Linked DNA regions of Prochlorococcus marinus subsp. pastoris str. CCMP1986. Each later gene encodes a partner of the first gene's protein in a complex. Links are inferred from orthologs where the notes say so. Each region holds a gene or a part of one and is shown on either strand. Other genes may lie near its edges.

Region 1 (12,788 bases):
GTTTATAAAGGTTCAGATCATCCTCATGCTGCACAAAATCCTGTATTATTAAATAGTTAAACTCTAACAATGAATAGTCAAGTAAAAAACAAAGCAGTTTATTGGGGTACTGGAAGAAGAAAAACTTCTGTGGCAAGAGTTCGTTTAATTCCCGGCAATGGACAAATTAAAATAAATGGTCGTTCTGGTGATGATTACTTAAACTTCAACCCATCACACTTAAATTCAGTTAAAGCACCTTTGCTAACTTTAGGCCTTGAAAATTCATACGATATTTTTGTAAATGTTTTTGGTGGTGGTTTAACAGGGCAAGCAGATGCTATCAAGCAAGGAGCAGCTAGAGCTCTTTGTGGTTTATCTCCAGATAACAGGAAGCCTTTAAAAACAGAAGGACACCTTAGTCGAGACCCTAGATCAAAAGAAAGAAAAAAATATGGTCTTAAAAAAGCTAGGAAAGCTGGTCAATTCTCTAAACGTTAAAACATCTTTTATTATGCCTAAATCAGAAATTCATCCTAAATGGTATCCAGATGCAAAAGTTATTTGTAATGGAGAAGTCGTAATGACAACAGGTTCAACTAAGCCTGAATTACATGTTGATGTTTGGAGTGGGAATCATCCTTTCTTTACTGGCACTCAAAAAATACTTGATACTGAGGGTAGAGTTGATAGGTTCATGAAAAAGTATGGAATGGGTTCAGCCGATTCAGCTACTTCAAAAGAAACAAAAGAATCTAAAAAATCAGATAAATAAAAATTTACTAATCAAAATTTAAGCAAATTTTCAATTGGAATATACAACATTAATTGCAAGGTTGAAAAATGCATCAGAAAGTTTTGTTAATTTGGAAATGCAGTTGGCTGACCCCGATATTGCAAATAACCCTAAAAAACTAGAATCAATAGCAAGAGAAAGAGCCAAGCTGGAACCTTTGGTTTTAGATTTTAATCAATTACTTGATACTGATAAAGAAATTGGAGACTCTAAACAATTACTTAAAGAGAATAGAAATGATAAAGATATGGAATCATTGATTAATGAAGAATTATTTAGTCTAGAAGATCTTAAGAATCAACTTATTGAAAAATTAACAATTGCTTTATTACCCAAAGATCCACGAGATGAAAGAAGTGTAATGTTGGAAATTAGAGCTGGTGCAGGAGGAAATGAAGCTTGTATTTGGGCCGGTGATCTAGCAAGAATGTATGAAAGATATGGACAAAAGATTGGTTGGACAGTAAAACCTATTAGTGCTTCTGAATCAGATATGGGAGGATTTAAAGAATTAGTTATTTCTGTAAAAGGAGATTCTGTTTATAGTCAATTGAAATTTGAGGCAGGTGTTCATAGAGTTCAAAGAGTCCCAGCAACTGAATCTCAAGGCAGAGTTCATACTTCTACTGCAACAGTTGCGGTTATGCCTGAGGCTGATCCAGTAGAAGTTAAGATTGATCCAACTGAGATAGAAATTGGTACGGCTAGATCAGGTGGTGCTGGAGGTCAAAATGTTAATAAGGTAGAGACTGCTATTGATCTAATTCATAAGCCAACAGGTATCAGAGTATTTTGTACACAAGAAAGATCTCAGCTACAAAATCGTGAGCGAGCTATGGAAATTCTAAGAGCTAAGTTATATGAGATTCAATTAAAAGAAGCTAATGCTAAGGAAAGGTCACAAAGGCTAATGCAAGTTGGAAGTGGAGATAGAAGCGAAAAAATTAGAACTTATAACTTTAAGGATAATAGAACTACTGATCATAGGTTGGGATCCAATTTTGCATTAGAGCCGATTCTGGCAGGACAATTAGATGATGTTATTTATGCTTGTTTAGCACAAGAACAAAAAAGGATGCTAGAAGATTTTAATGAGAATGAAAATTAATTAATTTTAAGCAGCTAACCCAATCACATATTTACTCCATTCTTTATGTTTTCCAGAGTCTATTTGTCTAGTGGCTTCAAAATTTAGATTACTTAATGGACGATATGGCTTTCGTTTTAAAGGCATATTTGCTTCTTCGGGAGTCCTATTACCTTTTTGAACATTACATCTAAGGCATGCAGTTGTTACATTTTCCCAGTTGTCAGTTCCACCTCTGCTTCGTGGTAAAACATGATCTATCGATAAATCACTACCTCTGTGGTTACAATATTGACATGAATTATTGTCTCTAAGAAGTATATTTTTTCTTGTAAGTGCGACTTCTCTGAAGGGAACTTTAACGTAGTAGCGAAGCCTAATAACAGTAGGAAGGTTTTGCCCAGAATGTATGGCATATGATTGATCTTCTTCTAAACTTTCAGCTTTACCTTTGATCATTAAAATTACAGCTCTTCGCCAAGAAGTAATGTTTAAAGGTTCATAAGATGCATTTAAAACAAGAGTCTGGCCCATGCCAAAAATCAATTTACATGTCATGCTAGCGGTATATTTAAATAAGCGCATATAATCGCTTAATCATTAATTCAAATTCTTTGAATAATCGAAAAATTAATTTTGATACTCTTCCAAGTTTTGAAGGAGAAATAGATCCAACTCAAAGAGCTTGGATAGAAGTCAGTGGTAAAGCAATAGAGTCAAACGTAAGGCAATTAAGATCAAAATTAAAAAATAATTGTGAATTTATGGCAGTTGTCAAAGCTGATGGATATGGACATGATGCAAAAGTTGTATCTGAAAAAGCGATTAAAGGTGGCGCTTCTCAATTAGGAGTAGCAACCTTAAAGGAGGGTATAAAGCTTCGTTCTTTTGGGATAAATGCCCCAATTCTTGTACTTGGTAATCTTTATACGAAAAAAGATTTATTAATATGTTTTAGAAATGATTTGATGCCAACTATTAGTACATTTAGGGAGTGTTTGATTTGTAATAACATTGGAAAGAGTAATAATTTAAAATTCTCGTTGCATCTAAAAGTTGATACTGGGATGTCAAGATTAGGATTTGAATGTGATCAGTTTGTTCAACAATTTAATAATATTAAATCACTTGAAAATATTGCTGTTAAGGGAATATATAGTCATCTCGCCTGCGCAGATGAAAAGAATGCTTTGAATCCTAAAAGCAGCACTCAATTACAAAAAGAAAAATTTCAAGAATTATTGAAAATTATTGATATTGATAATACACAAAATATTAAGATTCATCTTGCTAATTCTGCTGGCATGGTTCTTGGCAAAGATTTTCATTTTGATATGGTACGCGTTGGCCTTTCTATGTATGGCTATGACCCATCAGTAAATATAAATGAAAATTTATTTCTTAAACCTGCTTTATTTTTAAAGGCTAAAGTGACTTTTGTTCGAACTATTGAAAAAGGTATTGGAGTCAGTTATGGAAATAAATTTGTTAGTGATAGAAAAACAAAGTTAGCAGTTTTAAGTATTGGTTATGCTGATGGCATCATTAGAAATTTATCTGGCAAAATAAGTTTGATTCATAATAAAAGACTTTATCCTCAAGTTGGATCTATAACAATGGATCAAATGATGGTAGATATTACAGACTCAAATGATATTGAAGTTGGTAGTACCATGCTACTACTAGGATCTGAAGGAGATAAATCAATTTCTCCGATTGACTGGGCAGATAAATGTAATAGCATTCCTTGGGAAATTCTTTGCTCTTTTAAAAATAGATTACCAAGAGTCCAAGTTGATTAGACATTTCGATTAAATAAATAATTTTGAATGTTTGCTCAAAAATTGATAATGTAGAAGAACTGGAGAGGTGGCTGAGTGGTTGAAAGCGGCTCCCTGCTAAGGAGTTACAGGAGGTAACTTTTGTCGAGGGTTCGAATCCCTCCCTCTCCGTAATTATTTATAAGAATTATTTTTATTCTTGGAATTTTTTAAAAAAATCAATATCTATATTTTTAAGATCATTTACTGTATTTAGAATTAAATCAGCTCCTGCCTCTTTAAGTTTTGATTCATACGAAATACGTTCTTTCATCCTAGATTCTAAATGGAGATGAGGAGGGGCTACTCCAATGCTTATAAATTTTTGACTTGGAATTCTTTTTTTTGCATTAGAAACTGTATTGATATCAGCAATTGTGTCACCTAAATAAGCAATGGGTACATTTGCATAACCCAAACTACTTTCGGAAAGCTTGCTTGCTAATTCAAGAAAACCTTGAGGATCTGGCTTATCAGGAGCATCACCCATTGCTATTAAGGGGGGAGATATTAATTTAAGTCTATTTTCTAAAACAAATTTGGCAGATGCAGATTCAGCTCCACTTACAAATCCCCAAATAATTCCATTGGCACTTAATGTAGAAAAAAATTCTTTTTCCACTAGCAACTCCTCATTTTTTATAAAACCTGACCAGTCATTACTATCTTTATTTGGATTCCCACCAAAGTAGAAGCCTTCAAAACATAGAATTATATCTTCTCTTTGAGGTGGTTTAAGTTTTAGATTCTTACTTTTAATATGCCTCTTTATCAGTTCTAAACTTAAATCCCAATCGTTATTCCAGATACCTTCGTTTTTTGCATTATCTATATCTCGATAGCTAGGCTCCCAGCCGCAAAATCGATAAACTGTTTTTTTTAGTGAGAGCCTATAACTATTCTCTACGCTTCGTATAACACCATCTATATCAAATAAAATTACACCAATATTATTCAAGGAATTAATCTAGATACTATTTATTAAACATTAATATTCTCTTGCAAAAAAAGCAAAAACAAAATATTCAATAATCAATATAAGATGGAGTTTCAAATTACTTTTTTAAATATCCTCTTGGAGTTAAAAATATTTCATCAACCAAAGTAGTTTTAGAATTACCAATGATTATTATTGATAGCATATCTATATCCTGTAAAGGAATACTATCTAAACTAAAAAAGCTCTTGGATTGATTTTCCCTACCTACTTGTCTTCCTACTAAGACTGGAGTATTTCCTGGTCTATATCCTAGGCATAATTCTATAGCTCTTTTCAATTGCCAATTTCTTTCAAGTGATTGTGGATTGAAAATGGCAATTACAAAGTCTCCTAATAAAGCACCTGCAATTCTTTTTTCTATAGTTTCCCAAGGGGTTAACTTATCACTCAAGCTGATTGAACAGAAGTCATTCATTAATGGGGCTCCACCAATTGCTGCAGCCAACTGCATGCTACTTATTCCTGGATGTACTTCAAATGAAGGCCTAATATCTTTATGAACTTTTTGAATTAATTCTAAAAGTAGGCCAGCCATCCCATAAAAACCTGCATCGCCAGAGGATATTAGTGCTACTTTGATTCCCTCTTCAGCAAGTTTTATAGCTTTCTCACATCTCTCTTTCTCTTCAGTAAGATTGCTTTCAATCATTACTTGGTCTTTTCTTTTAAGAGGTTTAATTAGATCCAAATACATTTTGTATCCAATCCAAATAGAACATTTTGATAAAGCTTTTCTAGCATCATTTGTTAAATAGGAAATATCTCCTGGCCCACTACCAACAACATGAATCTCACCAGTTAATGGGGAATATTGATTTTTAGATTCAGAGACTGCAATAGTTACTGCGCCAAAAGTACTTTTTGAAGAATCGATACTTTTAAAAATTTTCTTTTCTTTCAATAGTTTTGAACCTTGTCCTGCAGCGATCATGCAAGATGCCTCAGCAACTGAAGGTGTACCAATTTCATTGAGAACTACATTCGATGGGTTTGGGGTATTAATTGAAGAGAGCTCTTCAGATGTAAAAAATTTTATAGGTAAATTTTTTTCTTTCGAGATCTCTAAAATTGCCTTCTCATCTTTTTTTAAATCAACAGTTGCAAAACCTGCTATTGATAATGGAGATAAATTATTAGTGGCTAAAAAACTTTGTAAAGAGTCTTCAATTAATTCTTTGCTAGTATTTCGCTCACAACCTAAACCGATCCATAAAGTTGGAGGATGCCAAGTATTTTTATGATTATCGAATATAGATATATGAAAAATTGATTTCTTTTGCTCATAATCTTTGTCTGATAATTGAGTAATAGTATTTCCCACTTCAGAAGTTTTCCATAAATTGTTGCCTGATAATTGGCTACAAAAAATCTCTTTTTTATTAGCTTGCTTGATTACTAATTTTGACCAGTCCTTTATATCTCCAGATCTTTTCCATCCCCATTGATTTCCAAATGAGTCAATATTTAAGTAATTTTGATCAATTGAATTATTAGTCTCGATTATTTCACCACCGAATAAATTACATATTTGAAATGCAATATTTTGGATATTTGATTGATGTGCGCCAATTATAGGGATAATTTTTGATCCTTTTTTATCAATAACAATTACTCCAGGATCTTTATCTTTGGAAGATAATAAAGAATTGATAAGTCTAATAGAGGCGCCAACTGAGCCGACAAAGATAATTAACTCCAAGTTTCCCCACTTTTCTCTCAAAATTTGCCTAGGTTTCATAAACTTAACTGAGTCTTTTACATTTTTATCTTTATAGGATGAGCTTCCTATGAAAATCTCATTAATAAATTCAGTTTTTTTTAGTCTTTTTAAAATCTCTTTTGAAGTATCAGAAAAACCTATTGCAATACCTTTCAATTTAAGAAGTTCTCTTTATTATCAATTTAAAACTATATCTCTTCGCTGCAATTAAAAAAAATAAAAACGAAATATAAAAAAAAATTTAAGATTTATTTAATTGAAATGAGTAAATATACTTAGAACCTTGTTATGTAAAGGGATTCAATAGAAATATTGAAAAGTAACAATCAATGAAACATTTGTTACTTTCCTGCATGATCAAAGAATCTTTAGCCTATTATTTTTGGTAACGAAAATCTTAAGTTTTGATTTGCTCGTTCCTCATAAAGACTACTATTAATACGTAGGCTTTTGAGTGTGATAAATCTACTTAAGGGTCAATTATTTAGAGGTGCTAGATGACCATTAGCCCACCAGAAAGTGGAGAAAAAGACAAAAAGATTTTGGAATCCCCCGTCAAGGCTGATCCCAGACCTATTGATTTTGCCAAATTAGATAAACCAGGTTTCTGGTCTAGTAAATTATCCAAAGGTCCAAAAACCACAACTTGGATTTGGAATTTGCATGCAGATGCCCATGATTTTGATATACATACAGGAGATGCTGAAGAAGCTACAAGAAAAATATTCTCAGCTCATTTCGGACACCTTGCTGTTATTTTCATATGGATGAGCGCTGCATTTTTCCATGGAGCGAGATTTTCAAATTATTCAGGATGGTTAGCTGATCCTACTCATGTAAAACCTGGTGCTCAACAAGTTTGGGCAATAGTTGGGCAAGAAATGCTTAATGGTGATTTAGGTGCTAACTACAATGGAATTCAAATAAGTTCTGGAGTATTTCACATGTGGCGAGCATGGGGAATTACAAATGAAAGTGAATTAATGGCATTAGCTATTGGAGCAGTTGTAATGGCTGCATTAATGCTTCATGCAGGTATCTTCCATTATCATAAAGCCGCTCCAAAAATGGAATGGTTCCAAAATATAGAGTCAATGTTAAACCACCATATTGCTGGTTTAGTTGGCCTTGGATCACTTGCATGGGCAGGTCATTGTATACATATTGGTGCTCCGACAGCAGCACTGTTGGATGCAATTGATGCTGGTACACCTCTAGTTATTAATGGCAAAGAGATAGCAACAATTGCCGATATGCCAATGCCTCATCAGTTGTGTGATCCTCAAATAATTGCTCAAATTTTTCCAGGACTTGCAAGTGGTACTGGAAATTTCTTTAGCTTAAATTGGCTTGCTTTTTCAGATTTCCTAACTTTTAAAGGTGGTTTAAATCCTGTTACAGGAAGTCTATGGATGACTGATGTTTCACATCATCATTTAGCTTTTGGAGTTATTGCGATAATTGGTGGGCACATGTATAGAACTAACTATGGTATTGGCCATAGTATGAAAGAAATATTAGATTCTCAACAAGGGGATCCAATTTTATTCCCAGCACCTAAAGGGCATCAAGGACTCTTTGAATTTATGGCTGAAAGTAGACATGCACAGCTTTCTGTCAACTTAGCAATGCTCGGTTCTCTTAGTATCTTGATCTCTCATCATATGTATGCGATGCCTCCTTATCCATACATCGCGACTGATTACATGACTGTGCTTGGTTTGTTTACTCACCATATGTGGATAGGTGGATTATTTATTGTTGGAGCTGGAGCTCATGCGGGCATAGCGATGGTTAGAGATTACGATCCAGCTAAACATATAGATAATGTTTTAGATAGGATTTTAAAAGCAAGAGATGCGTTAATAAGTCACCTTAATTGGGTTTGTATGTGGTTAGGTTTCCATAGTTTTGGACTCTATATTCATAACGACACAATGAGAGCTTTAGGAAGACCTCAAGATATGTTTAGTGATTCTGCAATTCAACTTCAACCAATATTTGCTCAATGGGTTCAAAGTATTCAAGCTTCAGCCGTTGGGACTTCAATATTGGCCGGTACAGCTGAAGCCTTACCTCATAAAGCTATAAGTGAAGTATTTAACGGAAGTTTAGTTGAAGTAGGTGGAAAGGTTGCTATTGCTCCAATCCCCTTAGGAACTGCTGACTTGATGATTCATCATATTCATGCATTCCAAATACACGTAACAGTTTTAATTCTTCTTAAAGGTGTTCTGTATGCAAGAAGCTCACGATTGATTCCTGATAAAGCATCCTTAGGATTTAGATTCCCATGTGATGGCCCTGGTAGAGGAGGTACATGTCAAGTTTCTTCTTGGGACCATGTTTTCTTAGGACTCTTCTGGATGTATAACTGTTTATCAATTGTTATTTTCCATTTTTCTTGGAAGATGCAAAGCGATGTTTGGGGACTTACTGGAGGTAACTTCTCTCAAAGTGCCATTACTATTAATGGTTGGCTTAGAGACTTTTTATGGGCCCAATCTTCTCAGGTTTTGACAAGTTATGGTTCAGCTATAAGTATGTATGGCCTGATGTTTTTGGGAGCACACTTTATCTGGGCATTTAGCTTAATGTTCTTATTCAGCGGAAGAGGTTACTGGCAAGAACTATTTGAATCAATTGTTTGGGCTCATAACAAACTGAAAGTTGCTCCAACAATTCAACCAAGGGCACTATCAATTACTCAAGGTCGTGCAGTTGGTGTTACTCACTTCTTAGTGGGTGGTATTGCTACTACTTGGGCATTCTTCCATGCTCGCCTTTTCGGGCTTGGCTAAATAACCTGAACTTCTCCTTTTTAATACAATGGCAACAAAATTTCCATCATTTAACCAGGGTCTAGCTCAGGACCCTACAACTCGCCGAATATGGTACGGAATAGCTACTGCTCATGACTTTGAAAGTCATGATGGTATGACTGAAGAAAAGCTTTATCAAAAGTTATTTTCTACACATTTCGGACATCTAGCAATAATTGCCCTTTGGGTAGCCGGTAATCTTTTCCATATCGCTTGGCAAGGTAATTTTGAGCAATTTGTCCTTGATCCAACTCATGTTCGTCCTATAGCTCATGCTATTTGGGATCCTCATTTTGGATCAGGTATTACCGAAGCAATGACACAGGCAGGAGCCAGCGGACCTGTAAATATAGCTTATTCAGGCTTATATCATTGGTGGTACACAATTGGAATGAGAACTAATGAGCAACTGTTCCAAGCTTCAATTTTTATGAGTATCTTGGCTTGCTGGACCTTATTTGCTGGTTGGCTACATTTGCAACCAAAATTCAGACCATCTCTGGCATGGTTTAAAAACAACGAATCTAGATTAAATCATCATCTTGCCGTTTTATTTGGTTTTAGTAGTATCGCTTGGACAGGACATTTAGTTCACGTTGCAATTCCTGAATCTAGAGGTATTCATGTAGGTTGGGATAATTGGTTAACAGTTCTTCCTCATCCTGCAGGTTTAGCTCCTTTCTTTACACTTAACTGGGGAGCATATGCTCAGAATCCAGATACATTAGAGCAAGTATTTGGAACATCAGAGGGTGCTGGTACAGCAATATTTACTTTTTTAGGTGGACTTCATCCTCAAAGTGAAGCATTATGGTTAACTGATATAGCTCACCATCATATTGCAATAGGTACTGTATTTATAATTGCTGGACATATGTATAGAAATACGTTCGGTATTGGACATAGTTTAAAAGAAATCACAGAAGCACATAATACAAGACATCCACTTGATCCTCATAAAGGTAGTTTTGGAATTAATCATGATGGTATCTATGAAACTGTTACTAATTCTCTTCACTTTCAATTAGGCTTAGCTTTGGCTGCTCTTGGTGTTGCAACTTCATTAGTAGCTCAACATATGGGAGCTTTACCTTCTTATGCTTTTATTGCTAGAGATTACACCACACAGTCAGCTTTATATACCCATCATCAATACATAGCCATGTTCTTAATGGTTGGTGCTTTTGCTCATGGAGCAATATTCTTTGTCAGAGATTATGATCCTGAACTTAATAAAGATAATGTATTGGCTCGTGTATTAGGTACAAAAGAAGCTCTTATCAGTCATTTGAGTTGGGTCACTATGATCCTGGGTTTTCATACATTAGGAATATATGTTCATAATGACGTTGTTGTAGCTTTTGGAAATCCTGAAAAACAAATTTTGATCGAACCAGTATTCGCTCAGTTTGTTCAGGCAGCTCAAGGAAAGATGATGTATGGATTTAACGCACTTCTTTCGGATCCTACTAGTTCAGCAAGTCTGGCGGCAAACTCTTTGCCAGGAAACCATTACTGGATGGATTTAATTAATAGACAAGATGCATTAAGTGCTTTTTTACCAATTGGCCCAGCAGATTTCTTAGTTCATCATGCTATAGCTCTTGGACTTCATACAACTGCATTAATCCTTATTAAAGGAGCTTTAGATGCTAGAGGAACAAAACTAATTCCTGATAAGAAAGATTTGGGTTATGCATTCCCTTGTGATGGACCTGGTCGTGGAGGTACATGCGATAGTTCATCATGGGATGCCATGTATCTTGCAATGTTCTGGGCTTTGAACTTGATAGCATGGGTAACTTTCTACTGGCATTGGAAACATTTAGCCATATGGCAAGGTAATGTAGCTCAATTTAACGAGTCTGGGACTTATTTAATGGGTTGGTTTAGAGATTATCTTTGGTTAAACTCTGCTCAGCTAATTAATGGGTACAACCCTTTCGGTGTTAATTCACTTTCTGTCTGGGCTTGGATGTTCTTATTCGGTCATCTTGTATGGGCGACTGGATTCATGTTCTTGATATCTTGGAGAGGATACTGGCAAGAATTAATTGAGACATTAGTTTGGGCTCATCAGCGTACTCCAATAGCTAACCTTGTAGGTTGGAGAGATAAACCAGTTGCACTTTCAATTGTTCAAGCAAGACTAGTTGGACTGGCGCATTTTACAATTGGAAATATCCTTACTTTCGGAGCATTTGTAATAGCATCTACTTCAGGTAAGTTTGGATAAAGTTTTATCAAATAATTTAAATCACCACATTAGTGGTGATTTTTTTTGTTTAATTTTATTGTTCTAATTTAAGTTAAAATTATAAGATTATTAATCGCTATTCATATGACATGACAAATCCTAATCAGTTAATTTCTATTATTATTCCTGTTTTTAATGAAAGTGAGAGTATTGGATATTTATTAGATGAAGTTTTAAATGTGATGTCTTCTAATAAATTAAATTTTGAAATAGTTGTCGTAAATGATGGTTCTCAAGATAGTACTTCAAATGTATTGGATGAATTAACTATCAATATTAAGGAATTATCAGTCATTTCACTTCGAACCAATTACGGACAAACAGCCGCAATGGCGGCCGGTTTTGATAATTCTAATGGTGAAGTTGTAATTACTTTAGATGGAGACTTGCAAAATGATCCTAATGATATCCCTAAATTAATTTCACATATAAATGAAGGCTATGATTTAATTTGCGGATGGAGATACGATCGAAAAGATAAGTTAATTAATAGACGTATACCATCAAAAATTGCAAATAAGTTAATAGCCAATGTTACTGGTCTAAAATTGCATGATTATGGATGTTCACTAAAAGCTTTCAAAAAAGAGATTTTAGATGATATAAAATTATATGGAGAACTTCATAGGTTTTTGCCTGTATTAGCAAAAATTGAAGGAGCTAAAATTAAAGAAATTAAAGTCAACCATCGAAGTCGAAAATACGGTTCTAGTAAATATGGGATTGATAGAACGTTTAGGGTTTTAATGGATTTGCTTACAGTTTGGTTTATGACTAAATTTTTAACCAGACCAATGTATGGATTTGGTTTCGTTGGAATTATAAGCATTTTAGTTAGTCTTGGAATGACATCTTACTTATTTATTATCAAACTCCTAGGAAATGATATTGGCAATAGGCCGATGTTGATGTTTGCTTTGATATTAGGAATTGCTGGAGTTCAATTATTTAGTTTTGGATTATTGGGCGAACTATTAATTAGAACTTATCACGAGAGTCAAAATAGGCCAATTTATAGGATTAGAAAAATTCAAAGTATTTCTAATGAGTAAATCTTTACTTAAACTTTCTAATAAGAGCAGCTGAACGTTCAACTATCTGTAAATTCATTTCTTTTAAACCTTTTTTGAGAATTGGCAATGTAGATTTATCTGCTAATTCTTCTGCTAAATTTAAGGCTTTCAATTTGTCTTCTGCTGAACCTTTAAAAAGGCTATTCATTTTTTCTTTTAGTTTTCTTTTGTAAAACTCTGAGTACTTATTAGCGCTATTTTGATTATGATTAATTTTTTCTGAAGAGGTAATTA
Region 2 (12,771 bases), 1.2 Mb from region 1 along the record:
TTGAAAAGTATTATTTTGCATTAATTGCTAATAAAGCAGTCCCAAATGAAGTCGTTTTTTTACATGAAATTATTGGGATATTAATAATCCGTTCTCTTATTGCTCTCCATTGAGGATTTTTTGAGCCCCCACCAGTAGTAACAATTCTTTTTGGAAGTGAACCTGTCAGCTCATATAGTTTTTCCCAACCTTTTAATTCAATTCTTGCTAACCCCTCGAACAATGCATGTAAAAAAAGTGAGTCGCTTACTGGCCTAGGGCTAAGAATTGGCTCCAAAAAAGGATTATTAACAGGAAATCTCTCACCCCTACTATTAAGTGGCAAAAGATTTAGGGAAGTGTTTTTTGAGGGATTTATTTGTCTGCTAAGTTCTTTTATTTCTAAATCAGAAAAAAATTGAGATAAAATTCCACAGCCAGCGTTTGATGCCCCTCCACATATCCATTTATTACTTACTCGATGGGTTGTAATTCCCTTTTCTTTGATCGGGGTCTTATTAATTTTTTTAACTACGATTGTGGTTCCTAAAACTGTTAGACCTTCTTCATCTCCCAATCCTGCAGCTAAAAAAGCTGCATTGGAATCAGTTGTACCCGAGACTAATAATATTTTCTTATTTAATTTGAATCTTTCCGCTAAGTCAGTATCGATTTGACCCAAGATTTTTCCACTTTTAATTATTAAAGGTAAGCATTTTTGCCATGAAGTTTTGAGATAGCTTTTTGGCCAAGATTCTTTTATTAGACTCCAACCAAGTTTAATATTATTGCCTTCTTCTCCATAGGTCCAATCTTTCAAAAACCAGCCTGTTATCAAGTCAGATTGATGTCTTAAAATAATATTTTCCCCAAATTTATCTATTAGTTTTAATGCTTTAGCCAAACTACTGTATGGGGTTTGTAAATGATCTTCTCCAACCGTTATGGATTCAATAAGTATTTTGTTTTCATTGCATGCTTGGTCGTAAGGTATAGCTTCCCCTATCGGATCCCCTCTTAAAGTACAAGCCGTTAAAGTTCCAGAAGTACCGGAGATTGCTAAATTAACAATATTTTTTTTAATATCTAGAGGTAAATTATCTAGAAGTTTTTCACAAGAATTAATCCAAGAGTTGGGATTTTTAAAGCCATATTGATATGAAACTGAATTCGTATATTTTAATTCCTTTTTAAAATTAATTATGGATATTCTTGCGCCACTAGTCCCAAAATCTAAGCCTCCAAAAAAATCATCTGGCATAAATAATTATAAAAGTATTTTTGAGGCCTCTACTAATTGGGCTGATTTTTCTTCAACACGTTCCCAAGGAAGATTTAGATCATTTCTACCAAAGTGTCCATAAGATGCAGTTTTTCTGAAAAATTCCCCACCCATTTTTTTGGGAAGATTTCTTAGATCAAACTCTTTTATTATTGCTGCAGGCCTTAAATCAAAGTTGTTTTTAATTAGTTCTTTCAAATTATCTTGAGAAATAATACCAGTACCAAATGTTTCAACAAGAATTGAAATTGGTTTGGCAACTCCAATGGCATAACTTAATTGTACTTCTGCTTTTTTTGCTAATTTTGCTTTCACGATACTTTTAGCGACATAACGTGCAGCATATGCAGCTGACCTATCAACTTTAGTAGGATCTTTACCAGAGAATGCCCCCCCTCCATGCCTTGCATATCCTCCATAAGTATCTACAATAATTTTTCTACCAGTAAGTCCCGCATCTCCTTGAGGTCCCCCTACTACAAATTTACCTGTGGGGTTTACCAGGAATCTGGTCTTTTGATTTGATGGTTTGATTTCTAAATCTTCTGTTGCTGGCAATACAACATTGATCCATAAATCTTCTTTTATCTTTTGACGAATTTCTTCTTCATTTGTAATTCCATCAATCTCAGCAGTATGTTGAGTTGAAATTAAAATGGTGTTTATTGAAACTGGGACACCTTTTTTATAATCAATACTTACTTGAGTTTTTCCATCAGGTAGAAGATAATCAAGAACTTTCTCATGTCTTACTTTTGCAAGTTGTATTGCTAATCTGTGTGCCAAGCTTATTGGTAATGGCATTAATTCAGGTGTTTCATCACATGCATAGCCAAACATTATCCCCTGATCACCAGCCCCAGTATTATTTTCCAAGTCCTCATTAATATCATCTGCTTCATTTACTCCTTGGGAAATATCAGGTGATTGCTCGTCAAGAGCTACTAAAACGGCGCAGCTATTTGAGTCAAAACCTCCAGCTTTTGAACCTTCATATCCAATTTCTTTAATTACTTTTCTGACAAGTTTTATATAATCTAGCTTTGCTCTAGAAGTTATTTCACCTGTAAGTAAGCAAAGACCTGTATTGACTACTGTTTCGCAAGCAACTCTACTTTCTGGGTCTTCACTCAATAAAGCATCTAAAACAGCGTCACTGATTTGATCACATATCTTGTCTGGATGACCCTCCGTAACAGATTCAGAAGTAAAAATAAAATCACTCATTTATTAATAATTTAGGAATAAACTAATCCTAAATTAAATCGTAAATATTAATCAATAGTTATTAACTTGAAATTACAATAATTTTTCTAATCTAAAATTTGTTTATTAGTTTTTAATAAATTAAAAATAAGAGTTTATACGCTTTCTGCAATCTCTACTGTCTGCTCTTCATTCTCATCAGTTTGCTCAAGTAACATTTGCTTATACTTTGCAGCCATTTCTTCAGCTTTATTAAAAACTTTTTGTGGGTCAGTTAGCATATCGCCTGGTTCTGGTTCTAGAGCTTTGGTTGATAAAGAGATTCTACCTCTCTCGGAATCTAAGTCTATTATCATTACTTTCATCTGATCATTAACATTTAAAACATTATGAGGTGTTTCAATATGTTCATGACTAATTTCAGAAATATGTAGAAGACCACTCACACCACCTATATCAATAAAAGCTCCATAAGGTTTTATTCCCTTTACAGAACCTATAACAACTTCTCCGACTTCAAGTCTATTCATTTTTTTCTCAACTAAAGCTCTTCTATGACTTAAAACTAATCTATTTCTTTCTTCATCCACCTCAAGAAATTTTAAAGGTAAATATTCTCCTTCCAAATCTTCTTTTATTTTTCTAGCACTAATATGAGATCCAGGGATAAAGCCTCTCAGTCCTTCAACTCTGACTAAAGCCCCTCCCCTGTTTGTGGCAAAAACCTCGGAATATATAGTTGCATCTTCTTTTTGTAATTGTCTTACTCTTTCCCATGCTCTTTGATATTCTATCCTTCTAATAGATAAAGCTAATTGCCCATCTTCATTCTCCTCACTCATTATAAAAAATTCTCTACTTTCTGAAGGTTGTAAAACATCACTTAGTCCTTCAACTCTATTTATAGAAACTTCTTGCATAGGCATAAAAGCTGCAGTTTTAGCTCCTATATCTATCATTGCTCCTTTAGGCTCTAAAGCAAAAACTGTACCTTTTACAAGATCTCCTGGTTTGAAATTATAATCATACTTTCCTAATAATGATGCAAACTCTTCTTGAGTAAATCCTGCTGTATCCAAATCATTATTTCGTCTGCTTGAAGAAGAATCTGCAGAGGGAATATCTTTATGGTCAAATGATAAATCTTCCTCTTTTGGAGTATCTGAAGTATTTTCTTCTATGGTTGAATTTTCAATTTCTTTTTCGTCTGAAATTTCTTTTACGATTTGGGAAGGATTTTCGATCATTTGTTAAAACGCAGACCACCTAAGATGGTTAGAAAGAAATGCTTTTAGCCTGCAAACTAAAGAGCAAATTATTTGTACGTTATATTCTACACTTTAGAAGGCTAAATTTATAAAATTGAAGCTAATTCATTTTTTGAACTACCTTTTAGGGACTCAAGAGTGGAGACAAAGTCTTTTACCCCATTAAATTTCCTATAGACTGATGCATATCTTATATATGCAACTTCGTTTTCTTTCCTTAAGCCTTTAAGAATTAATTCTCCAATTTGAGAAGATTTAATATCTTTATTTGAGTCTTGTACGATTTGCGATTCAATTGAGTCAACAAAATTAATAATCGATTCTCTCGAAAATGTTGTTTTTTCGCATGCTCTAGATATTCCAGTAACTAATTTATCTTTATTAAATAATTCTCTGCTCCCATCTTTTTTAATAACAGAAATTGGCATTGTTTCAACTCTTTCATATGTGGTAAATCTAAAGCTGCAATTTAAACACTCTCTTCTTCTTCTGACACTTTTCCCAGTATCAGCAGATCTTGACTCTAAAACTCTGCTATCTGTATTTTGACAGGTGGGACACTGCATATAGTGAATTAATACTATCTTCAACTCTAATAGTAGATTAATATCACGATTATGAAAAGTGGTAAAAAAAACCCCCCTATTTATAGGAGGGTTTTTTTTTACTTTATTTTCTGTCAAATTTAGGTGGATCTCTAAAAGCGACTGCAAAAAATAGAGTAACAACTGCGAGAGTTAAGATAAGAACGTAAGCAAAAGCTTCCATGAGAAAAAAATAATAAAGTTTAAATTAAACCCTTCCTGGGATTCGTCTAGTGGTTTCGTCTCCAAGTTTCTTAAAGAGACCAAATTCAACTTGATCACCTATCTCAGAGTCAATACCAGCAAAGGAGTCTTTGTAAAGTGTTCTCGAAGCATGCCACCAATGACCAAATAAGAATAATAAGCCGAAACATAAATGTGCATAAGTAAACCAAGCTCTAGGGGAACTTCGGAATACACCATCAGATTTATAAGTTTCTCTATCAAACTTGAATGCTTCGCCAAGTTGTGCTTTCCTAGCTAATCTTTTAACTACAGCAGGATCTGTGAATGTTTGACCATTAAGATCACCTCCATAAATAGTCGCTGTGATGCCAGTTTGTTCAAATGAATACTTTGCTTCAGCCCTTCTAAATGGGATGTCAGCTCTCACATTCCCTTCCTTGTCTTCCAAAATAACAGGGAAGTTTTCAAAGAAGTTTGGAATTCTTCTAACTTCTAAATCATTGCCCTCTTTATCAGTAAAGGCAATATGACCTTGCCAGCCTGTTGGTAAACCATCTCCATTTACAAGAGCACCAACCCTAAACAATCCTCCTTTAGCAGGGCTGTTCCCTACATAATCGTAGAATGCAAGCTTTTCTGGAATTGAAGCATATGCTTCTTCCTTAGTTGCTCCATTATCAATAGCTGTTTGAACTCTCCTGTTTATTTCAGTTTTGAAGTAACCTGAGTCCCATTGATATCTTGTTGGTCCAAACAATTCAATAGGAGTGGTGGCAGAGCCGTACCACATTGTTCCTGCGACAACAAAAGATACAAATAGAACAGCGGCAAGAGCACTAGCTAATACTCCTTCCAAACTTCCAAGCTTAAGGGCTCTATAAAGCCTTTCTCCAGGTCTATTTGTGATGTGAAATATTCCACCAATAATACCCAAAAGGCCAGCTGCAATATGATTTGCAACTATTCCACCAGGATTAAAGGGATTAAATCCATCTGCTCCCCAAGATGGTGCTACCTGTTCGACATGACCAGTTAAACCATATGGATCTGAAATCCAAATGCCGACATTCGCGCAATGAAAAGCTCCAAATCCAAAGCAAGTAATACCTGATAAGAGAAGATGAATCCCAAATATCCTTGGGAGATCAAGAGCAGGTTCTCCAGTTCTTTCATCTTCCCATAGATCTAAATCCCAATATGTCCAATGCCAGATTGAAGCAAGCATTAAAAGTCCACTAAAAACAATGTGAGCGGCTGCAACACCTTCGAAGCTCCAGAATCCTGGATCAACCCCTGTAGCACCAGTTATATCCCATCCGTTCCAACTACTTGTGATCCCTAATCTCGCCATGAATGGCATGACATACATTCCCTGTCTCCACATTGGATTGAGAACAGCGTCTGAAGGATCAAAAATGGCTAATTCATATAAAGCCATAGAACCGGCCCAGCCGGCTAATAATGCAGTATGCATGAGATGCACAGCAAGTAGTCGACCGGGGTCGTTGATAACTACTGTGTGAACTCTATACCAAGGCAATCCCATCGGTTAAATTCTTGTGACAATGCTGAATGAACAGCTAAACATCATGATAGTAAGGGTTTTTTGGGCGTTGAGAGAGTTTTGTAAATAAATTAATTTCCTTAGTAAAACTGGTCAGATTAACTTGTATCACTTTAGTTTGAGGGAATTTTTAGCAAAAATATGTTAATATTTTGGTCACAATTCTCAAAGTAAAGCGCCAAAATAGATAAAAATAACAAAAAAAAATGGCAATTATCAGATTCATCCGTGAAGGAATAGATATCGAATGCAAACCTGGAGAAAATTTGAGAGAGTTAGTAATCAGAGAGAAATTACAACTTTATGGATTAAAGGGCATACTTGGAAATTGCGGCGGTGTTGGGCAATGCAGTACTTGTTTTGTTTCTGTTGAAGGGGGAGCGAAAAACTCGCTAAGTCCTCTAACTTCTGTCGAGGAAGAAAAACTCAATAACAGACCTGATAACTGGAGACTTGCCTGTCAAACTCTCATCAATTCATCAGCGGTAATACTTACTAAGCCTCAATCTCCTCCATCAAATTTGAAAGATTTGAAAGAATCTGCTGAAAGCAAAAAATTACCTAGATAAATTGTTTAAGACTGTTAATGAGTTAGTCGACTTTTTGGTTTTTTTCACTTAAATCCTATTTGAATGTCTATAGTCTTATTATTATTATTAAATTTGTCTTTTTAAATGGAAACAACAAATTTTGGTTTCGTAGCAAGTCTTCTATTTGTAGGAATACCAACTATTTTCCTTATTGGATTATTTATTTCAACCCAAGATGGAGAAAAATCAAGCTTTTATTCAGATTCTAGCAAAGGGAAACTTGGCCCAAAACGCTAAATTAACCGTTTAATGTTTCTTATTTCTGCTGAAAAATTTTCATTGTGGAAAAAAAAACAATTATCAAAAGGAGGGGATAACCATTCTCTTAATCTTTTGCTTGAATCATTAGGTGGATTATCAAATATAGAATTAAATTTACTTAAAATAAATTTAGAAAAAAATTTAAATTTTAAAGTAAATTTAGATTTGATTGAGTCTTTTTGGGATAAACACCTTAATACCTCTATACCTATACAATATTTAAGTGGAATCTCTTTTTGGAGGAATCTAAAATTAGAAGTTTCAAATAGAGTTCTTATCCCGCGACCTGAGACAGAACTTATTATTGATATTATTTCGGGCATATTCAAAAATAAGGAAGAAAAAATAACCTTTGTAGATCTAGGAACTGGTTCGGGTGCGATTAGCATAGCTTTAGCACTTGAGAATCCAAACTGGAATGGAATTGCAACTGATATAGATAAAAATGCTATTAAAATTGCATCGAGGAATTTTGCAACTTATTCTAATCAATCAAATTTGAAATTTTATAATGGAAATTGGTGGGATCCTCTTAAAAATTTCAAAGGTGAAATTGATTTTGCGGTATCAAATCCTCCATATATTCCGCAAGATACTTATGAAGTCTTACCAATAGAGGTAAAGAATTTTGAACCTAAACTTGCTCTTTTGGGAGGGCAAGAAGGTCTAGATCATATCAATCAAATAGTTCAAAATGCGCCCCTATATTTAAAAAATAAAGGGTGGTTATTGATTGAGAATCATTTTGATCAAGGTGAGAAAGTTAAAAAATTATTTCTTGAAAATAGATTTACTTCTGTAAAAGTTTTAAAAGATTTTTCTGGGATTGGAAGATTTACAATAGGAAGATATAAATAAATTATTAGTTAATAAAATTAATGAATGTCATAGATCAAAAATTAGCTTTAGAAAAACTAAATAGTGGATCCCCTATAGTTTTTCAGACAGATACTTTACCTGCGATTGGATGCTTACCAAAGTTTTCAGAAATGATTTATAAGATAAAGAAAAGAGATATTAAAAAACCTTTAATTTTAATGGGAGCTGAAAATTTTGAATTTGATGATTTTGTTCATGAATCGGCATTAGGGGATTTCAAATATATTGCTTCTTGTTATTGGCCAGGACCCTTAACAATCATTATTCCGTGCTCTGAAAAAAGAAGATCATTTTCATCCACCAGTAATTTTACATTAGGTTTGCGAATACCAAATTCAAAAATGGCTAAATTACTCTTAAAGGAAAGTGGACCACTACTAACATCAAGTGCAAATCTATCAGGCTTGCCTACTGCTACAAGCGCAAAAGAAATTTCAGTTAATTTGCCTAATGTAAATATTTTAGGACCAATTCCCTGGGAAAAATGTAGTGGTAAGGCGAGTACAATAATTACTTGGGTGAATCATGGTAAATGGAAAATAATAAGAGAAGGAGAAGTTTCAATCCCAGGTATAAAATTATGATTCTTCTTATGTTTTTTATTTCTCTAATACAAATTTTTTCTTACTGGATTTTTGAACCTTTAACATTTTTTTTAACTGATTTATTTCAGATAAAGTTTTTACCAATTTTTCTTTTATCCCTTTTTACTTTTCTATTTTGGACAAAAAAAGAGGAATCAAATATAGAACTTTGAAAATGCCGGCTAACAGATTTGAACTGATGACCTTCGCTTTACAAAAGCGCTGCTCTACCGCTGAGCTAAGCCGGCATAAATTTCATTTTACATACAACTAGGTGGTATTTGATAATTTATTAATTTTGATTTTAAAACGTTTATTTCTTTTTCTGTGTGTCTTCATTTTTTTTAAATTCAATTTCTCCAGTAAGGGTTCTTTTTATAGGAAGATTCGCAACTAATGCTGTCATTCTATCTTCGGTTTCTAGACTTACAGCTACTTCCTCAAAATCAATCTCAACATATTTAGCAACCACATCAAGTATTTCTTTTCTCATTTTATCCAAAAGATCAGTTGTCAATGAACTCATGTCAACTCTGTCATGAGCTAATACTAATTGCAATCTTTCTCTAGCAGTATTGGCACTAGCCGTTTCTCTGCCTAGTAATTTGTTTATTAGGTCTCTGAGAGTCATCATTTTTAAAAAATCTTTGTTTGCATTAATCTCATGAATTTATCTTTAAGGCTTTTCCCTTCATTCTTTGGATCGATAATTGGAATATCTTTTCCTGTAAGCCTTTGAGATACATTTAAATAGCATTTTTTAGCAGGAGATTTACTATCAGAAAGAGTAAGGGGTTCCCCTCTGTTTGTACTTATTATTACTTGTTCATCCTCTAAAACAATACCCAGCAATGGTAATGAAAGGATACTTTGAACATCTTCTATCGAAAGCATTTCTTGATTAGCCATCATATTAGGGCGAACTCTATTAATTACTAACTGTATTGGCTTTATATCAGAAGTATTTAAAATTCCTATAACTCTATCTGCATCACGAACTGCAGATAATTCAGGATTTGTAACCACTATGGCTTCTTTGCATGCTGAAAGAGCATTTTTAAAACCATCTTCAACTCCTGCAGGACAATCTACTAAAACGTAATCAAACTTTTCACTAAGTAATTTACTGATTTGTTTCATATCTTCAGGTTTCATCCAGTCAAGCATCCTAGGATCACCAGCTGGTAATAGAGCTAAATTCGGCTCCTTTTTGTGTTTAACTAATGCTTGATCAAGACGACAATTCTTGTCTAAAACATCTTGAGCTGTATAAATAATACGATTCTCCAAACCTAAAAGAAGATCTAAATTCCTCAATCCAAAATCAGCATCTAACACGGCTGTTGTAGCTCCACTATTTGCTAGGGCAATACCAAGGTTTGCCGTTAGGGTGGTTTTACCAACCCCACCTTTACCGGAACAGATCAAAATAGTGCGAGTATTTTTCGACACAGAAAATGAATAATTTCATAAATAATAAGCTAGTTTTAAAAAATTGAAATTTTGTAAAAGTTAAGTAATTCTTAAATTTATTACTTATAAATAAATTTATTTCAAAATATTTATTTACTACAAGTTTTGATTTAAAAAATAAGGTTTGATAATTATTTTATTGTCTTCCAAAATTGCAATTTCGGGATGTTGACCCTTAGGCTTCTCTTTTGGGCCTATAGCTACAATTTCGCAGATTCTTAGTTGTAGAGGGTTTAGATAAAGCGAGGCAACAGAAGCATTTTTATTTCCATTTTTTCCGGCGAAAGCAATACCAAATAATTTTCCCCATACATAAACGTTATTATTTGCGGAAATAATAGCTCCTGGATTTACGTCACCAATAATAAAAAGATCACCATTTGAAGATATTCGATCCCCTGATCTAACCGTGCCTTTGTGAAGTATGTCCTTTTTTAGATATGAAGGATCTAGTGGTAATTGATTTTCAAGGTCTTTGATTTTTAAAAACGTTGAGTTGATTTTTAAAGACTTTCCACTTAAGACTGTTTCTCTATTATTTGAATAAATATTTGAAAGCTTAATAAAATGTTTTTCAAGGATAAGTTTTAATTTTGCTAATTCGTATGAATTAATTTTTTCATTTTCTGTAATTAGATTTGCTGCAGCTGGGGCTTCTTTAGTAATTAATTTGTCGAAAAAATTTTGATCAATCTCAAAATTTTTGAAAGAAAATGATTTTATAAATTCATTAGCAATACCTCTTAAAATTAATTTCATTTATACGTTAGCTCTTTCTATTGCAATCTGATCCTCTATCTCTTTTCTAAACTCTCCTGGATAAATAATTAGTGAAGTATCCTTTGAAGACATTAGTGTATTTATTAAATCTGATTGATTTTCCAATAGGTTCTGATATGTACCATCCCATATTTTTAGAGAATTATCAGACTTAAAACCTTTAAAAGATCTTTCTTTAATTCCGCAAAATATCTCTGAATCATAATTATTTAATTTACATTTTTTTCTGGCAAAAGCTAAGATTTCTAATCTTTTTAATTTTGTGAGAAAACTTATATCTGATGCTTTTAGTAATTTTCTATCAATAAACATCTTACAAAGAGTCTTTAAAGGTTCAAAAGATTCTTCTTTCCATTTCATTAAATGGAAATAAAATACAATATCATCATTCGCAAGGAAGTCCTTAACCTCAAGTTGGTTAGGAAAAAATATCCATCTGCGCATGCTTTCATCTATCCATAAGTCCTTTTTTACGGAATCTTTTTTGATAATTTGAATAATTTTTTCTAAAATCCAAGTAGAAATTTCATTGATTCTGTGGTTATAAATAGTTCTATACATCATGTTCCTTAGAACTAAAAAATGTTCTATAGCTATTACTCCTTTTGGTTTGATTGCGATATTCCCATCAGGAGAAAAAGTAAGAGCTGAAATAATTCTTTCTAAGTCTACTAATCCATATTTTGTTCCAGTGTTATAACTATCACGAAGCAAATAATCAAGTCGATCACAATCTATTTCACTACTAATTAATGTTTTTAAAGGTCTTGAGAATAGGTTTTTAGTTTTAAATAAGTCTCCAATTTGATTAGGTAATTCGGTTCCGAAATTCTTAAGAATTGAAGATATAGGTGAATAATTCTTAACTAAATTTTTAGACCATAACTCATGATCATGAGCAAATATAACCTCACTTGTATGACTTAAGGGACCATGGCCTAAATCATGCAAAAGAGCAGCACCAAAAAGTATGAATTTATTTTGGCTAAAATCAGGATTTATTTCTACTAGTTTTCTATAAATCTTTCTCGCGACGCAAAATACACCAATTGAGTGTGTGAATCTGCTTGATTCTGCTCCGTGAAAAAGAAGAGAGGCTGCACCTAATTGTTTTATCCTTCTCAATCTCTGAAATGCCAAAGTATCAATTAGCTGCATAATCATTAATTCTTCTGGTTTGTCTGAATCAATGATTATTTCTTTATGAATTGGATCATGAAAAATTCTTTTATTGTTCATAAAATAAAAAATTATCTATTAAAAAAATCTTTTTTTAATTTTCAATGTCTTTGTTTTCTAGTTCATTTACTTTATCTTCGACATCATTTTCATCAAATAAAGCGTTTAGGAATATCTCTGCATTTTTTACCCATTTATCCTCAGAATTGCCGTATTCCCTAGCCTCGGGTAGGCCTAAAATTTTATCAGGAGTTATACCCTTACCCTGAATATTATTACCCTGAGGTGTTAAATAACTGGCAACAGTAATAGCGATACCACTGTCTTCACCTAAACTTTTCAAAGACTGAATAAGTCCTTTCCCATAAGTTTGTTCACCCATTAAAGTTGATCTATTATTATCTTGCAGGGATCCTGCCAGGATTTCACTTGCGCTTGCAGTACCTTTGTTTACTAAAGTCACCATCGGACCCTCAAAAGAAGTATTTTTCTGAGAAATTATTGCATCCTTAATGCCATTTCTATCTTTTGTTTCTACAATTGGTTTTTCGCTTAGAAATGAGTCTGCAACTGCAATTCCAGAACTTACTAACCCGCCAGAGTTATTCCTTAAATCAAGTATTACCCCCTCAACTTCCTTATCTTTGAGTTCCTGCAGAGCCTCTTCAATTTTTTTTGGAACACTTTCACTAAACTGAGTTATTCTTAAATATCCAATTGTATGAGAGTCATCTCTCAATCTCTTTGTTCTTACTGGTCTAAGATCAACTGATCTTCTTTCTAAATCAATTTCTTTAGTCTCATCAGAGATAGATTTAATTTGAACAAGAACCTTTGTTCCAGATTCTCCTCTAAGTTTTGATGCAGTATTTGCCAAACCTAACTCGGAACAAGATATTCCATCAACCTTAACTATTTGATCTCCACTAATTATCCCTGCTTCTTCGGCTGGAGAT

Evidence for each region.
Region 2: the proteins of prfA (region 1) and prmC are in contact, whole or in part, in a crystal structure (PDB 2B3T), measured with the Escherichia coli proteins. The link is inferred for Prochlorococcus marinus subsp. pastoris str. CCMP1986 from one-to-one orthologs.

Annotation. Positions count from the first base shown.
Region 1 is NC_005072.1:1,460,577-1,473,364, reverse strand. What follows is about bases 16-2,835. They hold prfA (peptide chain release factor 1), read left to right. Parts: upstream 16-788; coding sequence 789-1,883; downstream 1,884-2,835. Other genes in these bases: alr (alanine racemase), read left to right, coding at 2,477-2,835; TX50_RS08195 (HNH endonuclease), read right to left, coding at 1,890-2,447; rpmE (50S ribosomal protein L31), read left to right, coding at 494-754; rpsI (30S ribosomal protein S9), read left to right, coding at 70-480; rplM (50S ribosomal protein L13), read left to right, coding at 16-60. Outside these bases: more of rplM, read left to right, coding at 1-15; more of alr, read left to right, coding at 2,836-3,664; TX50_RS08180 (TIGR01548 family HAD-type hydrolase), read right to left, coding at 3,837-4,640; cobJ (precorrin-3B C(17)-methyltransferase), read right to left, coding at 4,738-6,558; photosystem I core protein PsaA, read left to right, coding at 6,900-9,203; photosystem I core protein PsaB, read left to right, coding at 9,232-11,460; TX50_RS08160 (glycosyltransferase family 2 protein), read left to right, coding at 11,571-12,533; TX50_RS08155 (hypothetical protein), read right to left, coding at 12,538-12,788. UniProt on the Escherichia coli protein: Peptide chain release factor 1 directs the termination of translation in response to the peptide chain termination codons UAG and UAA.
Region 2 is NC_005072.1:296,537-309,307, forward strand. Bases 6,041-8,843 are described here. They hold prmC (peptide chain release factor N(5)-glutamine methyltransferase), read left to right. Parts: upstream 6,041-6,908; coding sequence 6,909-7,778; downstream 7,779-8,843. Other genes in these bases: psbB (photosystem II chlorophyll-binding protein CP47), read right to left, coding at 6,041-6,051; TX50_RS01640 (2Fe-2S iron-sulfur cluster-binding protein), read left to right, coding at 6,276-6,638; psbM (photosystem II reaction center protein PsbM), read left to right, coding at 6,744-6,896; TX50_RS01655 (L-threonylcarbamoyladenylate synthase), read left to right, coding at 7,799-8,383; minE (cell division topological specificity factor MinE), read right to left, coding at 8,697-8,843. In the rest of the region: TX50_RS01610 (FGGY-family carbohydrate kinase), read right to left, coding at 11-1,240; metK (methionine adenosyltransferase), read right to left, coding at 1,247-2,488; TX50_RS01620 (30S ribosomal protein S1), read right to left, coding at 2,623-3,714; transcriptional regulator NrdR, read right to left, coding at 3,822-4,301; TX50_RS01630 (photosystem II reaction center protein T), read right to left, coding at 4,405-4,503; more of psbB, read right to left, coding at 4,528-6,040; more of minE, read right to left, coding at 8,844-9,017; septum site-determining protein MinD, read right to left, coding at 9,020-9,835; TX50_RS01675 (septum site-determining protein MinC), read right to left, coding at 9,953-10,615; TX50_RS01680 (HD domain-containing protein), read right to left, coding at 10,616-11,875; carboxyl-terminal processing protease CtpZ, read right to left, coding at 11,910-12,771. UniProt on the Escherichia coli protein: Methylates the class 1 translation termination release factors RF1/PrfA and RF2/PrfB on the glutamine residue of the universally conserved GGQ motif, i.e. on 'Gln-235' in RF1 and on 'Gln-252' in RF2.